DNA from 2 places in the Kitasatospora sp. NPDC057965 genome. Region 1 is predicted to be linked to the other one. Evidence: predicted binding sites of a transcription regulator. Region 1 holds the regulator's gene; the other holds the start of a gene.
The links. The regulator HrcA, encoded in region 1, represses chaperone genes, less so after heat shock. The targets are predictions, from matches to a motif close to TTNGCACTCNGNNNNNCNGAGTGCNAA.

Region 1 (8,404 bases):
TCACCCCGCCCCAGGTGCGGGTGCCGACCACCGGGCCGATGCCGAGCGCCTGGATGGCGGCGTTGACGATGTCGCCGTCCGAACCGGAGTACTCGTCGGCCAGCGCGACGACCGGCCCGCGCGGCGCGTCCTCGGGGTACGGCGACGGATTGGCGACGTCCCGGGCGACGCCCCAGCCGATGACCCGCCGGGACAGCTTCTCGATCACCAGCTGCGAGGTGTGACCGCCCCGGTTGCCCCGGATGTCGACGATCACGCCCTCCCGGGCCATCTCCGAGCGCAGGTCGCGGTGGATCTGGGCCCAGCCGGTGGTCTGCATGTCCGGGATGTGCAGGTAGCCGAGCCGGCCCTCGGACAGCTCGCGCACGGTGGCCCGCCGGCCGGCCACCCAGTCGTGGTAGCGCAGCGCCTCGTCGTCGGCCAGCGGGACGACCACCGGGTGGCGCCGGTCGGTGCCGTCCTTGCCGGCCACGGTCAGCTCCACCGGCTGCCCGGCGGTGCCCGCCAGCAGCGGCGCCGGGCCGGTCACCGGGTCCACCGGGCGGCCGTTGACCGCCAGTACGGCGTCCCCCGGGCGGATCGCCGCGCCCGGGGCGGCCAGCGGAGAGTGCGCCCGCGGGTCCGAGGACTCGCCGGGCAGGATCCGGGCGATCCGCCACACCTCGCCGTCGCGGACCAGGTCGGCGCCGAGCAGACCCTGCCGGCGGGCCGCCTCGGTGTGCCGGCCGGGCGGCACCACGTACGCGTGCGAGGTGCCCAGCTCGCCGTGCACCTCCCAGAGCAGGTCCACCAGGTCGTCGTGCGAACCGAGCCGTTCCACCAGCGGGCGGTAGCGGTCCAGCACCCCCGCCCAGTCGACCCCGGAGAGGTCCGGGCGCCAGAAGTTGTCCCGCATCAGGCGGCCGTTCTCGTCGTACATCTGCCGCCACTCGGCCGCCGGGTCGACGGTCACCCGCAGCCGGTCCAGGTCGACGTCGATCTCCTCGTCCTCCCCGGACGCCTTGTGGCCGGCCGGCAGGATCCGCAGCTCGCCCTCGTCCAGCACCGCCAGCCGGGTGCCGTCGCCGCTCACCGCGAACGCGTCCAGCCCGTCCACCAGCTGCTCGGCCCGGCGCTTGCGGAAGTCGAAGCGCTCCAGGGTGGGCCGCGGGCGCTCGTCGTCCAGCGAGGCGGCCTCGTCGCCCAGCTCGCCGACCAGCGGGACGCGGGTCCACAGCACCCCGTCCTTGGCGGCCCGCAGAGTGCCGAACCGGCCGCCCTCGACCGGGAACGGCACGATCCGGTCGGCGATGCCGTCCAGGTCGACCCGGGTCACCGGCGGCGCGTCGGCCCCGCCCTCCTCGCCGTCCGCCCGCTTGCCCCTGGGCTCGTCGTCCTCGCCGCCGACGGTCCGCCCGGCCCGGCTCGGCCCGAACGGGGACGGCGTGTCGGCGGCCAGCGTGATCAGGTACGGACGGCAGCCGTTGGGGAACGACAGGTCGAAGACGTGCGAGTCGTACACCGGGTCGAAGTTGCGCACCGACAGGAAGGCCAGGTGCCGGCCGTCCGCGGTGAAGGCCGGCGAGTAGTCGACGAACCGCTGCGGGGTCGCCTCGGAGACCGTCCGGGTGGCCAGGTTGGCCAGCACGATCTGACGCAGCGACCACGGCCCGAGGGTCGGCTGCGACCAGGCCAGCCAGGCCGAGTCCGGGCTGAACGCCAGCCCGCCGACCTCGCCGTCGGTGCTGTGCGCCAGCTCGTGCACGGAGCCGTCGGCCAGCGAGACCAGCAGCACCCGGCCGTCGTGCGCGCCGACCGCCAGCTGCTTGCCGTCCGGCGAGACCACCAGCGCGCGGACCCGCCCCAGCTCCCCGGCGGCCAGCCGGCGGCGCTCGGCGCCGAGCACCTCGGGCGCGTACTCGATCGCGTCCTCGCCCCCGGCGTCGGTCACCCAGACCACGCCCTGCCCGGCGTCCTCGCCCGCCGCGCCCGGCACCACCCGGGCCAGCCGCCCGCGCACGCCCGGCGTCTCGTCCAGCACCCGGGCCGGACCCTCCCGGTGGGCCAGCCAGTGCACGGTGCCGCGCACCACCACCGCGCCCGCCCGGCCGGTGCGGTCCGGGGCGGCGCCCTCCAGCCAGTACGCGGCGGACACCAGGCGGGGGCGGCGGCCGGCGCGCGGTCCGGCCGGCCGGACGTCGAGGCGGCGCGGCTCGGCACCCGCCAGGTCGTCCAGCAGCCACAGCTCGCCGGCGGCGTGCCAGACCACCCGGGCGCCGTCGGTGGCGGCGTCGCGGGCGTAGAAGTCCTCCGGGGAGCTGCCGTGGCGGCGCAGGTCGGAGCCGTCCGGGAGGCTGGAGTACGGCGCGCCGACGCCCTCGTGGTCGGAGAGGAACGCGATGCGCTCCCCGACCCACAGCGGCGACTCGATGTTGCCGTCCAGCTCCTCGTGGACCCGCTCGAAGCGCTCGGTGCCGATCCACAGCTTGCCGGCCCGCCCGCCCCGGTACCGCTTCCACCAGGCCGGCTCCACGCCGAACGCCGAGACCAGCAGCGTCCGGTCACCACCCGGCTCGAAGGCCAGCCCGCCGACCGGGCCGTACGGCAGCCGCACCGGCTCGCCGCCGTCCAGCGGCACGGCGTGCGCCCAGGTGCGGCGCAGCGAGGCCTGCCCGGCGGCGGTGGTGGCGATCGGCCGGCCGTCCGCCGTCCAGCCGCGCAGCTGGGTCTGCGGGTCGCCCCAGTGGGTGAGCCGGCGGGACGGGCCGCCGTCCACGGGCGCGAGGTGCACCTCGGGGGCGCCGTCCCGGGTCGAGGTGAAGGCGACGTACCGGCCGTCCGGGGAGAACCGGGGGCGGCGGACCGGGACGTGATCGGCCGTCAGCCGCCAGGCCCGGCCGCCGTCCAGCGGGGCGAGCCACACGTCGTTCTCGGCCACGAAGGTGATCAGGTCGCCGTGCAGGTGCGGATGGCGCAGATAGGCGCCCACGGGAGTGCTCTCGGGTTCGCTCACACCCGTCACCCTAGGCACCCGGCCGCGTCGCCCGCCCGGACTTTACCGACCGCGAACCCCCACGGGGGACGCTCCCCCGGGACCGGCTAGGACCAGCGGCCGGTGCGGCCCAGCAGCAGCGCGCCGGCCGCCACCCCCGCGGTGGAGGTGCGCAGCACCGAGGGGCCGAGCCGGTACGGCCTCGCGCCGTGCTCGGCGAAGGCCGCCAGCTCCTCCGGGGAGACCCCGCCCTCCGGGCCGACCACCAGCACCAGGTCCCCGCCGTCCGGCAGCGCGGCCCCGGCCAGCGGCTCGGCGCCCTCCTCGTGCAGCACGGCCGCGAAGGCGGCGCCGGCCAGCACCGGGGCCAGCTGCCGGGTGGTCATCAGCTCGCGGACCTCGGGGAAGCGCAACCGGCGCGACTGCTTGCCGGCCTCCCGCGCGGTGGCCCGCCACTTGGCGAGCGCCTTGGCGCCGCGCTCGCCCTTCCACTGGGTGATGCAGCGCGAGGCCGCCCAGGGGATCACCACGTCCACGCCGACCTCGGTCATGGTCTCCACGGCCAGCTCGCCCCGGTCGCCCTTGGGCAGCGCCTGGACGACCACGATCCGCGGCGCCGGCTCCGGCTCGCGGCGCACGGCCGTCACCGTCACGTCGACCGCGTCCTTGCCGTGCACCGCCGCGACGGTGCCGTCCACGCCCAGGCCCAGGCCGTCCGCCAGGGTGACCGCCTCGCCCGGCTCCAGCCGCTTCACGGCGGCCGCGTGCCGGCCCTCCGGCCCGTCCAGCCGCACCGGCGCGCCGGGCGCGGCGGCGGCGATCCGCTCGGTGTCGACGACGAACACGGGCGCGGTCATGCGGGGAACCTCCGGGGTGGGAACGGGAACGGGGACGCCAAAGGGGTGCCGAGGAAGCCTCGGCACCCCCGCGCGGGACGGCTACCGGCCGTTGAAGGCGTCCTTCAGCCGGGAGAACAGCCCCTGCTGCCCGGGCGCGAACTGGCCGGACGGCCGCTCCTCGCCGCGCAGCACCGCCAGACGGCGCAGCAGGTCCTCCTGCTCGGCGTCGAGCTTGGTGGGCGTCTGCACCTCGACGTGCACTATCAGGTCGCCCCGGCCGCCGCCCCGCAGGTGGGTGATGCCCCGGCCGTGCAGCGGGATGGACTGGCCGGACTGGGTGCCGGGCCGGATGTCGACCTCCTCCACCCCGTCCAGCGTCTGCAGCGGCACCTGGGTGCCGAGCGCGGCCGCCGTCATCGGGATGGTGACGGTGCAGTGCAGGTCGTCGCCGCGCCGCTGGAACACCGCGTGGGTGGTCTCGGCGATCTCGACGTACAGGTCGCCGGCCGGGCCGCCGCCGGGGCCGACCTCGCCCTCGCCGGCCAGCTGGATCCGGGTGCCGTTGTCGACACCGGCGGGGATCTTGACGGTCAGGGTGCGGCGGGCGCGGACCCGGCCGTCGCCGGCGCACTCCGGGCACGGGGTCGGCACGACGGTGCCGAAGCCCTGGCACTGCGGGCAGGGCCGGGAGGTCATGACCTGGCCCAGGAAGGACCGGGTGACCTGGGAGACCTCGCCCTTGCCGCGGCACATGTCACAGGTCTGCGCGGAGGTGCCGGGGGCCGCGCCCTCGCCGCTGCAGGTGGTACAGGTGACGGCGGTGTCGACCTGGAGTTCCTTGGTGGTGCCGAAGGCGGCCTCCTCCAGGGTGATCTCCAGGCGGATCATGGCGTCCTGGCCGCGCCGGGTGCGCGAGCGCGGGCCGCGCTGGCCGGAGGCGGCGCCGAAGAAGGCGTCCATGATGTCGGAGAAGCCGAAGCCGGCCGCCCCCGCGCCGAAGCCGCCCGCCCCGCCGCCGCCGTTGGGCGAGAGCGGGTCGCCGCCGAGGTCGTAGACCTGGCGCTTCTGCGGGTCGGAGAGCACCTCGTAGGCGGCGTTGATCTCCTTGAACCGCTCCTGCGTCTTCGGGTCCGGGTTGACGTCCGGGTGCAGTTCGCGCGCCAGGCGCCGGAACGCCTTCTTGATCTCGTCCTGCCCCGCATCCCGTCGGACGCCGAGTACCGCGTAGTAGTCCGTGGCCACCAAATGCTCCGCTTGTTCCGCCTGTAAGAGTGCTTGCGACTGCGGGACGCGTCATGTGGATGACGCGCGCCCGTTCCTACGACTCGGCCAGGATCTGGCCCACGTACCGTGCCACCGCTCGCACCGCCCCCATTGTGCCCGGATAGTCCATCCGAGTCGGACCGATCACACCCAGTTTGGCCACGCTTTCGTCGCCCGAACCGTAACCGACCGAGACGACCGACGTGGAATTCAGCCCCTCGTAGGCGATCTCGCGGCCGATCCGGACCGTCATCCCGGCGTCCGCGGTCTCACCCAGGAGGCGGAGCAGGACGACCTGCTCCTCCAGCGCCTCCAGCACCGGCTGGATGGTGAGCGGGAAGTCATGGCCGAAACGGGTCAGGTTGGCCGTGCCGGCCAGCATGATCCGCTCCTCGCTCTGCTCGGCGAGCGTCTCGAAGAGCGTGGCCAGCACGGTCGTCACGGTCGGCCGGTCGGCCGCCTCGAACAGCGCCGGCAGCCCTTCCAGCAGCCCGGGGACGTCCGGGAGGCGCTGGCCGGCGGCCCCCGCGTTGACCCGGGCCCGCAGATCCGCCAGCAGCGTCTCGCCGACCGTGCCCGGGCAGTCCACCAGCCGCTGCTCGACCCGGCCGGTGTTGGTGATCAGCACCAGCATCACCTTGGCCGGGGCCAGCGCGACCAGCTCGATGTGCCGCACCGTGGAGCGGCTCAGCGAGGGGTACTGCACCACCGCGACCTGGCGGGTCAGCTGGGCCAGCAGCCGCACCGTGCGGGCGACCACGTCGTCGAGGTCCACCGCGCCGTCCAGGAAGTGCCGGATCGCCCGCCGCTCGGGCGCGCTCATCGGCTTGACCTCGGCCAGCTTGTCGACGAAAAGCCGGTAGCCCTTGTCGGTGGGGATCCGCCCGGCGCTGGTGTGCGGCTGGTGGATGTACCCCTCCTCCTCCAGCGCCGCCATGTCGTTGCGGACGGTGGCCGGGGAGACCCCGAGGTTGTGCCGGTCCACCAGGGCCTTGGAGCCGACCGGCTCCTCCGTCCCCACGTAGTCCTGGACGATCGCGCGAAGCACCGCGAGCTTGCGGTCGTCGAGCTGGCGGACCTCACCGGCCATGGGGCACGCACCTCCGTCTTCACGCGTTGTCCGTTGTGACACGCCGTTGTGGCATGTGTCCGCATTTCGAGCTGTCCGGTCCGGCCCCGCGGGGCCCCGGCCTTGGCACTCTGAACACCCGAGTGCCAGATCCGTACCTGCCAGTGTAAGGCCCGGGTCCGACGGCAGGAACGGCCCGGCCGGAGTGATCCTGCCCGCAGTCCGCGGCGCGCGGATGATGCCGCGGGCCCGCCCGGGTGGCAGCATCGAAAGCGGACGGCGAACGGAGGAACAGCGATGTCGACCTCGGGCCAGCACACCCGTTTCGCCCCCGACCGCGGCCTGACCGGCCGGATGGTGGGGACGATGTTCCTGATCGGACTGCTGTACGTCGGCTTCACCGGGCTGCTCATCGCCCTGCTGCGCGGTGCCTGGCCGATCATCGTCCTGATCTCCGGCGGCCTGTTCGTCGCCCAGTTCTGGTTCAGCGACAAGATCACCGAACGGGCCATGGGCGCCCATCCGGTCACCCCGGAGCAGTACCCGCAGCTGCACGGCGCCGTCGACCGGCTCTGCGCGCTCGCCGACATGCCCAAACCGCGGGTCGCCGTCGCCCGCAACGACATGCCGAACGCCTTCGCCACCGGCCGCAACCCGCAGAACGCGGTGGTCTGCGTCACCACCGGCCTGCTGCGCCGGCTGGAGCCGGAGGAACTGGAGGGCGTGCTCGCCCACGAGCTGTCGCACGTCGCCCACCGGGACGTCGCCGTGATGACGGTGGCCGGCTTCCTCGGCGTCCTGGCCGGCGCGATGACCAGGATCGCCATGTACGGCGGCTTCATGGGCGGCGGGCGCAACAGCAACGACCCCAACGCCGCGATCGTCGCGCTGGTCGTCCCGCTGGTGTCGATCGCCGTCTACGCGATCAGCTTCCTGCTGACCCGGATGCTCTCCCGCTACCGGGAGCTGGCCGCCGACCGGGCCGCCGCCCAGCTCACCGGGCGGCCCAGCGCGCTGGCCTCGGCGCTCACCAAGGTGACCGGCCAGATCGCCGCCATCCCGACCAAGGACCTGCGCCAGGCGCAGGCCTACAACGCCTTCTACTTCGCCCCCGCGCTGAGCGCCCGCGAGGCCGCCACCCAGCTGTTCTCCACCCACCCGACGCTGGAGCAGCGGCTGGCCCAGCTCGCGAAGATCTCCGCACAGCTCGGCCGCTGACCCGTTGACCCTCCCCCCGGAAGGACCGCCGTGGGAATCCTGGACGCGCTGTTCGGCCGCACCAAGCCCGTCAAACCCGACCTCGACCAGCTGTTCGGGGTGCCGTCCGCCGCGCTGACCCTGGAGGCCGCGGCGGGCTTCCGGCCCACCGGGCTCGGCTCGGTCTGCTTCGCCTCGGTCGAGGGCGGGGCCTTCGACGAGGTCGAACGCCAGGTCCGGGCGCTGCTGGACGCCGACACCGAGCGCGGCGGCGTCCCCGTCGAGGCGTCCAAGGACGACTACGGCTACTCCTGGCTGCTCGCCCGGCACACCGCCGAAGAGCTGCCCGACCTGGTCAACGACCTGCACGCGGTCAACAGCGAGCTGGAGGCGAACGGCTTCGGGCCGCAGCTGCTCTGCTCGCTGGTCGGCTTCCGCGACGCCGCGGGGCGCCGGCCGCTGGCCCTGGTCTACCTGTACAAGCGCGGTACCTTCTACCCCTTCGCGCCGCTGCCCGGCCGCGGGGAGAAGCGGGACAGCCCGCTGGAGCTGGAGGTCAACGCGATGCTCGGCAACGACCTGCGGCTGGAGAAGGACCTCACCCGCTGGTTCCCGGTCTGGGGCGCGCCGGGACTGTGAGCGCGGGGGCGCGGACGCCGACGCGCGGGCCCGGCGCGCGGGCCGGAAATCCGGTGGCCACCGCTCCCCCGCTCGCCTAGGGTCCGACCATGATCGACTGGAGTGCGCTCGAAACCGCCGCCCCGACCCCCGACACCCTCGCCGCCGTGAGCGCCGCCCTGCGCTCCGCCGACCCGCACGTGCGCGACACCCTCGCCTACGAGCAGCTGTGCCGCTGGGCACCCCTGCTCACCCCGGAGCAGCGCCTGGCCCTCGGCGACGAGATGGCCGAGCGGCTGTCCGACCCCGAGATCCAGGCCCGCACCTTCGCCCCGCTGGTGCTCGCCGAGCTCGCCGACCTCGGCGCCCACCGCCCGGCCTGGCAGGACGCCTTCGCCCACTGGTACGTCGCCGAGACCGATCTGCGCGGCTGGGACCCGGAGCTCG
Region 2 (8,404 bases), on a different contig from region 1:
CCGAGGGCCCGTCGGTTGACCGCCCCGGCGAGCTGACGCCCCCCGCCCGCTCGGTCGGCGCCGGCGCGCTGCTCTACCCGGACGCCTTCCCCGGCGCGCACGGCCCCGAGCACGTCTCGGCCGGCGCGCTCGCCGACTTCGCCGCCGCCGAGCTGGCCGCCGGCCGGGCCCTGCTGCCCAACGCCCCGCTCTACCTGCGCCGCCCGGACGCCCAGGTGCCGGCCGGCTACAAGGCGGTGCTCCCGGCGTGACCGGCCCGAGCACCGACGGGGCCGTGCGCACCGCCGCCCCCGTCGCCACGCTGCGCCCGATGCGCTGGTGGGACATCGCCCCGGTGCTGGCGCTGGAGCTGGAGCTGTTCCCCGAGGACGCCTGGTCCGCCGGCATGTTCTGGTCCGAGCTGGCCGAGGCCCGCCCCGGCGGCACCCGCCACTACACCGTCGCCGAGGCCCCGGACGGCACGATCGTCGGCTATGCCGGGCTGATGGCGGTGGCCGACGAGGGCGACGTGCAGACCATCGCCGTCGCCGGCCGCCACCAGGGCGCCGGCCTCGGCGCGGCGCTGCTCGCCGACCTGGTCCGGGAGGCCGCCCGGCGCGGCTGCGCGGACCTGCTGCTGGAGGTGCGGGTGGACAACACCCGCGCGCAGCGGCTCTACGAGCGCTCGGGTTTCGAGCCGGTCGGCATCCGGCGCGGCTACTACCAGCCCGCCAACGTCGACGCGCTGGTGATGCGCCTCGACCTCGCGGCCGTCGCCGTCGACGGCGCCGCCGGCCCCGAAGACCTCGACGAACCCGCGGACCACCCGCGACCGGACGTGAAGAAGGACACCCCCCATGGCTGACGAACCGCTCGTCCTCGGCATCGAGACCTCCTGCGACGAGACCGGCGTCGGCATCGTGCGCGGCACCACCCTGCTCGCCGACGCGGTGGCCTCCAGCGTCAACGACCACGCCCGGTTCGGCGGCGTCGTCCCCGAGATCGCCAGCCGCGCGCACCTGGAGGCGATGGTCCCCACCATCCAGCGCGCCCTGGACACCGCGGGCGTCAAGGCGAGCGACCTGGACGGCATCGCCGTCACCGCGGGCCCGGGCCTGGCCGGCGCGCTGCTGGTCGGCGTGAGCGCCGCCAAGGCGTACGCGTGGGCCCTGGACAAGCCGCTGTACGGCGTCAACCACCTCGCCTCGCACATCTGCGTGGACCAGCTGGAGCACGGCCGCCTGCCGTCCCCGACGATGGCCCTGCTGGTCTCCGGCGGGCACTCCTCGCTGCTGCTCAGCGAGGACATCACCAGCGACGTGCGCCCGCTCGGCGCGACCATCGACGACGCGGCCGGCGAGGCCTTCGACAAGGTGGCCCGGGTGCTCGGGCTCGGCTTCCCCGGGGGCCCGGTGGTGGACCGCACCGCCCGGGAGGGCGACCGGAAGGCGATCGCCTTCCCGCGCGGCCTGACCGGCCCCAGGGACCCGGAGTACGACTTCTCCTTCTCCGGTCTGAAGACCGCCGTCGCCCGCTGGGTGGAGGCGAAGCGCCGGGCCGGCGAGGAGGTGCCGGTCGCCGACGTCGCGGCGTCCTTCCAGGAGGCGGTCACCGACGTGCTGACCCGCAAGGCGGTCAAGGCCTGCAAGGACAACGGCGTCGACCACCTCATGATCGGCGGCGGCGTCGCGGCCAACTCGCGGCTGCGCGAGATGGCCCAGCAGCGCTGCGACAAGGCCGGCATCCGGCTGCGGGTGCCCCGCCCGGGCCTGTGCACCGACAACGGCGCGATGGTCGCCGCGCTGGGCTCCGAGATGGTCTGGCGGGACCGCGCGCCGTCCTCCTTCGACCTGTCGGCGGACTCCTCGCTGCCCGTCACCGAGGTCCACGTCCCGCACACGGACTTCCACGGCCAGGCCTATCAGGCCCTGGGCGGGCAGGCGTGAGCACCACCGCCGCGATGTGGGAGGCCCGGGCCGCCGACGGACGCGGCGCCGAGCTCTCCGCCTGGGTCCGGGAGACCGCGCTGCCCGCGCTGCGCGGTCGCGCCGGGCTGCAACGCGCCGAGCTGTTCGCCGCCCCCGGCGAGCGCGTGCTGCTGATCACCTGGTGGTCCGGCGAGCCGGTGCCGGTGGCCGAGCCGCCCGCCGGCCTGCTGGGCCGCCCGGTGCACCGCTGGTCCTTCACCAGCGAGCACGTGGAGTAGGCCGTGCAAGGCTGATCCCGGCGCCCGTTCGCACGTCCGATCGGGAACCGAACGCCGTGGCGTTACCGTGCTAGCGAGTGGGATCGCTGAACGGGAACGGGGAGCGCGGCGCGGTGAACAGGCACGGGTGGAGCAGGACGACGGTGTACGCGGTGGGGGCCATGGCCCTGCTGGCCACCGCCACCGGGTGTTCGGGCGGGGGCGACAGCGGCGCCGCGTCCGCCGCGCTGGTGGCGCCGGGCGGCACCACCGCCCCGGCCGGGTCCGCCGCGCCGCAACAGGGCGCGGCCACCCCGCCGCCGAGCGCTTCCCCCGCCCCGGCCGAGGGGGACGCCGCCGCCTGGGCGAAGTGGCACCTCACCCCGCTGCCGCCCGCGCCCCCGGCCCCCGCCGACAAGCCGGTGAAGCTCCAGCGGACCGGCCAGGTCCCGGTGTTCAGCGAGGTGCGGACCGCCGACAAGGTCGTCTTCGTCACCATCGACGACGGCGCCGAGAAGGACCCGAAGTTCGTCGAGATGCTGACCGACCTCAAGGTGCCGGTCTCGATGTTCCTGACCCGCGACATCGTCAAGGACGACTACGGCTACTTCAAGCGGCTCCAGGCGCTCGGCAACCACGTCCACAACCACACCGTGGACCACGCGCAGCTGAGCAAGGTGACGCCGGAGAAGCAGAAGTCCGAGGTCTGCGACGCCCAGGCCGCGCTCACCCAGCAGTACGGCACCCCGCCGCTGCTGTTCCGCCCGCCCTACGGCGACGGCGCCAACACGCCGGCGCTCAACACCGCGGTGCAGCAGTGCGGGCCGCGGGCGATCGTGCTGTGGCGGGAGTCGATGCAGATCCATGACATGCAGTACCAGGCGGCGGACAAGAAGCTGCGGCCCGGCGACATCGTGCTCGCCCACTTCCGGGGCCCGAAGGACCTCAAGGGCGAGACGATGACGCAGATGTTCGGGGAACTGCTGGCCAGGATCCAGGAGCAGGGCTTCGCGGTGGCCCGTCTTGAGGACTACATCGCGGCGCCGGCCGGCTGAACGGCCGCGGCCGGGCCGGTCACCGGCCGGCCGAGCATCATCAGCGGGCCGTGGTCGGTGCGGCTGAGGATCACCGTGACCTCGTTCGGGCCGGCGGGCTTCAGCTGGCGGCGCAGCTCCTCCGGGGTGATCGCCATGCCGCGCTTCTTGATCACCACGGTGCCGACGCCCCGCTCGCGCAGCAGCGCCTTGAGCCTCTTGATGTGGAACGGCAGCACGTCGGTCAGCTCGAAGCCGTGCGCGTACGGGGTGTCGACCAGCTCGTCCGAGGTGACGTAGGCGATCTTCGGGTCGATCAGCCGCCCGTTCACCCGCTGCGCCACCTCCGCGACCAGGTGGGCCCGGATCACCGCGCCGTCCGGCTCGTAGAGGTAGCGGCCGACCGGGCCGGCCGGCGGGTCGGGCAGGTCGCCGCCGGTGAGGCTGGCCCGCTGCGGCAGCAGGGTGGCGCGGTGCGGGCGCTCGGCCCGGGTGCCGAACCAGAGCACCGCCTCCTTGACGTCGCCGTGGTCGGAGACCCACTCGGCCTCCGCGTCGGCCGGCACCGCCTCGTGCGGGATGCCGGGCGCCACCTTGAGCGCCCCGACCGGGGTGCGCCGGCCGGCCTCGATCGCCCAGGACAGCGGCGGCGCGTACGCCTCGGGGTCGAAGACCCGGCCGCGCGAGGTGCGCCGGGCCGGGTCGGTGAAGACCGCGTCGAAGCCGGTGACGTCGATGTCGGCGACGTCCGCGCAGCGCACCTCGACCCGGTCGGCCAGGCCCAGCGCGGCCGCGTTGGCGGCGGTGGCGGCGCAGGCGGCCGGGTCCTTGTCGACGGCGAGCACCTCGACACCGGCCCGGGCCAGCGCCAGCACGTCGCCGCCGATCCCGCAGCAGAGGTCGGCCAGCCGCTTCACCCCGAGGTCCGCGAAGCGGCGCGCCCGCCACTCGGCGACCTCGCGCCGGGTGGACTGCTCGACGCCGTTGGGCGTGAAGTACATGAGGTCGGCGTCGGCGCCGAACTTGGCCCGGGCCCGTTGCCGCAGCCGGGCCTGCCCGAAGGCGGCCGAGACCAGCTCGGCGGGGTGCTCATTGCGCAGCCGGGTGGCCAGCGCCAGCTCCTCCCCGGGCGCGAAGTCGCGCAGTTCGGCGAGCAGGGCCTGGCCCCGGTCGGTCAGCAGGGGCCGCAGGTCGTCGTTCTCCACCCCGCCATTCTCGCCGGTCGGAGCTGGCCGAAGGCGACAGGAGGACGGCCGGGTGTGCGGGCCGGGACCGCCCCGCACATGAGTACGGCCACCCGTCGCCCACTCATTCGGATCGTGGGACCGCCGGGCGCGTCGTTGGCACTCTGGTTGACTGAGTGCTAACCGCGGCCTATGGTCATCACTAGCACTCCCCACCGGGGGAGTGCTAACGCGACAGTGCGTGTCTGACCCCCGCGACGGCAGATGCGCGAGTTCGCCCCTACCCGTTAGAAAACCCCGTAATCTCCGAAGGGGAGCTCGGACGTGACCACCAGCAGCAAGGTTGCCATCAAGCCGCTCGAGGACCGCATCGTGGTCCAGCCGCTCGACGCCGAGACCACCACGGCCTCCGGCCTGGTTATCCCGGACACCGCCAAGGAGAAGCCCCAGGAGGGCGTCGTCCTGGCCGTCGGCCCGGGCCGCTTCGAGGACGGCCAGCGTCTGCCGCTCGACGTCGCCGTCGGTGACATCGTCCTGTACTCGAAGTACGGCGGCACCGAGGTGAAGTACCAGGGCGAGGAGTACCTGGTGCTCTCCGCCCGCGACGTTCTCGCCATCATCGAGAAGTAAGACGTCAGAGCCACGCCCCGGATCCGTGTCCCTAGTGACAGGGGACCGGGGCGTGGCTGTTGGTTCACGTAGTCGAGCGGCCGCCGTGAAGGCCGCACCCCCGAGGGAATAGGGAACATGGCGAAGATCCTGCAGTTCGACGAGGACGCCCGCCGCTCGCTGGAGCGCGGTGTCAACAAGCTGGCCGACACCGTCAAGGTGACCATCGGCCCCAAGGGCCGCAACGTCGTCATCGACAAGAAGTTCGGCGCCCCGACCATCACCAACGACGGCGTCACCATCGCCCGTGAGGTCGAGCTCGACGACCCGTACGAGAACCTTGGCGCGCAGCTCGTCAAGGAGGTCGCCACCAAGACCAACGACGTCGCGGGCGACGGCACCACCACCGCCACCGTGCTGGCCCAGGCCCTGGTCAACGAGGGTCTGCGCAACGTCGCCGCCGGCGCCGGCCCGGCCGCCCTGAAGAAGGGCATCGACAAGGCCGTCGCCGCCGTCTCCGAGCACCTGCTGTCGGTCGCCCGTGAGATCGAGGGCAAGGACGACGTCGCCGCCGTCGCCACCCTGTCCGCCCAGGACGCCCAGGTCGGCGAGCTGATCGCCGAGGCGATCGACAAGGTCGGCAAGGACGGTGTCATCACTGTCGAGGAGTCGAACACCTTCGGCGTGGAGCTGGACTTCACCGAGGGCATGCAGTTCGACAAGGGCTACCTGTCGCCGTACTTCGTCACCGACGCGGAGCGGCAGGAGGCGGTCCTGGAGGACCCGTACATCCTGATCAACCAGGGCAAGATCTCCTCCATCCAGGAGCTGCTGCCGCTGCTGGAGAAGATCCTGCAGGGCGGTTCCTCCCGCCCGCTGCTGATCATCGCCGAGGACGTCGACGGCGAGGCGCTGTCCACCCTCGTGGTGAACAAGATCCGCGGCACCTTCAACGCGGTGGCCGTCAAGGCCCCGGGCTTCGGCGACCGCCGCAAGGCGATCCTCGGCGACCTGGCCGTCCTGACCGGTGGCACCGTGATCTCCGAGGAGGTCGGCCTCAAGCTCGACCAGGCCGGTCTGGACGTGCTGGGCTCGGCCCGCCGCGTGACCGTCACCAAGGACGAGACGATCGTCGTCGACGGTGCCGGCGAGAGCGAGGCCGTGGCCGGCCGCGTCGCCCAGATCAAGGGCGAGATCGCCAACACCGACTCGGACTGGGACCGCGAGAAGCTGCAGGAGCGCCTGGCCAAGCTGGCCGGCGGCGTCTGCGTCATCCGCGTCGGTGCCGCCACCGAGGTGGAGCTCAAGGAGCGCAAGCACCGCCTGGAGGACGCCATCTCGGCGACCCGCGCCGCGGTCGAGGAGGGCATCGTCGCCGGTGGTGGCGCCTCCCTGGTCCACGCCGCCAAGGTGCTGAACGACGGCCTGGGCCTGTCCGGCGACGAGGCCACCGGTGTCGCGGTCGTCCGCAAGGCGCTGCACGAGCCGCTGCGCTGGATCGCCCAGAACGCCGGCCTGGAGGGCTACGTCATCACCTCCAAGGTCTCCGAGCTGGAGCAGGGCCAGGGCTACAACGCCGCCACCGGCGAGTACGGCGACCTGGTCAAGGCCGGCGTCATCGACCCGGTCAAGGTCACCCGCTCCGCCCTGGAGAACGCCGCCTCGATCGCCTCCCTGCTGCTCACCACCGAGACCCTCGTGGTGGAGAAGAAGGAGGAGGAGGCCGACAACGGTCACTCGCACGGCGGTCACGGCCACTCGCACTGAGGCCGTAGCCACCGAGGCCGCAGCCGCTGAGCGCGGCCACTGACGCAGGCCCGGTCCGCGCCCCGAGAGGGGTGGCGGGCCGGGCCTGCGGCCGTTCAGGGCTGCTTCAGTCTTCAACTATCAGTTGAATTTTGCGTAATGCAAAGAATCCCTTATATCTTGGTGGCATGATCGAGGCCCGCCACCTGCGCGTCCTGCGTGCCGTAGCCCGCACCGGCTCCTTCTCCGCCGCCGCCCGCGAGCTGGGCTGCACCCAGCCCGCCATCAGCCAGCAGATGAAGGCCCTGGAGAAGTCCGTGGACACCCCGCTGGTGGTCCGCTCGGGCCGCGGGATGCAGCTGAGCGAGGCCGGGCGGGTCCTGCTCAAGCATGCCACCGGGATCCTCGCCGGGCTCTCCGCCGCGGAGGAGGAGGTCGCCGCGATCGCCGGGCTGCGGGCCGGACGGGTGCGGCTGGTGTCCTTCCCGACCGCAAGCTCGACCCTGGTGCCGCCGGCCGTCGCCCGGCTGCGGGACAGCCATCCGGGCGTGCGCGTGTCGCTGGTCGAGGCCGAGCCGCCGGAGTCGCTGGCGATGCTGCGCGGCGGCGAGTGCGAGGTCGCGCTCGCCTTCCGCTACCCGCAGGCCCCCGGATCCACCCTCGCGCCGGCGCCCGCGCCCGCGCACGGAACGCCCCGGGAGGCGCGCGCCGAGGCCAATCTGGAGGCCCAGCAGCTGAGCGCCGGGGCCGACTGGTCCGATCTGGTGGTCACCCCGCTGCTGGACGACCCGCTGGTGGGCCTGCTGCCCGCGGGGCACCGGCTGGCCGGGCGCGGCGGGCCGGTGGGGCTGGCCGAACTGGCGGGGGAGCAGTGGATCGCCGGCTGTCCGCAGTGCCGGGGGCACCTGGTGGAGCTGTGCGCGGGCGCCGGCTTCGAGCCGCGGATCGACTTCGCGACCGACGACTACCCGGCGGTGGTCGGGCTGGTGGCGGCCGGACTCGGGGTGGCGGTGCTGCCCGGACTGGCGCTGGAGTCGGTACGGCCGGACGGGGTGGTGCCGGTGGCGGTGCACGCCGTCTCGGGGGCGCCGGCGGTGCGGCAGGTGGTCGCGCTGACCCTGCCGGACCTCGCCGAGGTGCCGGCGGTGGCGCTGATGCTGGAGCGGCTGGCGGGGGCGGCGGCGGGGGCGACGGCGGGGCGCTGACCCGCCGGCGTGCCGGGCCCGTGTCGACCGGGCGGGCCCCGAACAGGTGTCACTCCGGGAAGTAACGTTTCTTCCCGGTCGGGCGGAGCCTGGCGTTTCTACTGCTGGGCCGCACTCGGCGCCACGAGCGGTACCTCCACCAGCCGGTTGCGCGAGCGGCCCATCATCTCCTCGCGCTCGTCCTCGGTCAGGCCTCCCCAGACGCCGTACGGCTCGCGCACCGCCAGCGCGTGCGCGGCGCACTCGGTGCGCACCGGGCAGCGCATGCAGACCTCCTTGGCGCTCGCCTCGCGCGAGCTGCGGGCCGCGCCGCGCTCCCCCTCGGGGTGGAAGAAGAGCGAGCTGTCCACGCCGCGGCAGGCTGCGGAGAGCTGCCAGTCCCAGAGGTCCGCGTTGGGGCCGGGGAGTCGGGAGAAATCTGCCATGGCTCATTCCCTTCAGAGGTCGTCGACCGCGGGCCGG

Region 2: a site for HrcA is predicted at 4,539-4,565, ahead of groES (co-chaperone GroES). Genes of this name have one in related genera too.

What each region holds. Positions count from the first base shown of each region.
Region 1 is NZ_JBHVPZ010000027.1:17,731-26,134, reverse strand. It holds gene ACFVVU_RS29330 (S41 family peptidase) at 1-2,992, opposite strand, end outside; gene ACFVVU_RS29325 (16S rRNA (uracil(1498)-N(3))-methyltransferase) at 3,079-3,828, opposite strand; gene dnaJ (molecular chaperone DnaJ) at 3,910-5,052, opposite strand; gene hrcA (heat-inducible transcriptional repressor HrcA) at 5,129-6,163, opposite strand; gene htpX (zinc metalloprotease HtpX) at 6,440-7,360, shown strand; gene ACFVVU_RS29305 (hypothetical protein) at 7,391-7,978, shown strand; gene ACFVVU_RS29300 (DUF2785 domain-containing protein) at 8,068-8,404, shown strand, end outside.
Region 2 is NZ_JBHVPZ010000012.1:232,840-241,243, reverse strand. It holds gene tsaB (tRNA (adenosine(37)-N6)-threonylcarbamoyltransferase complex dimerization subunit type 1 TsaB) at 1-251, shown strand, start outside; gene rimI (ribosomal protein S18-alanine N-acetyltransferase) at 311-844, shown strand; gene tsaD (tRNA (adenosine(37)-N6)-threonylcarbamoyltransferase complex transferase subunit TsaD) at 837-1,925, shown strand; gene ACFVVU_RS18235 (hypothetical protein) at 1,922-2,185, shown strand; gene ACFVVU_RS18230 (polysaccharide deacetylase family protein) at 2,299-3,219, shown strand; gene ACFVVU_RS18225 (methyltransferase domain-containing protein) at 3,195-4,403, opposite strand; gene groES (co-chaperone GroES) at 4,707-5,012, shown strand; gene groL (chaperonin GroEL) at 5,130-6,758, shown strand; gene ACFVVU_RS18210 (LysR family transcriptional regulator) at 6,926-7,942, shown strand; gene ACFVVU_RS18205 (WhiB family transcriptional regulator) at 8,041-8,367, opposite strand.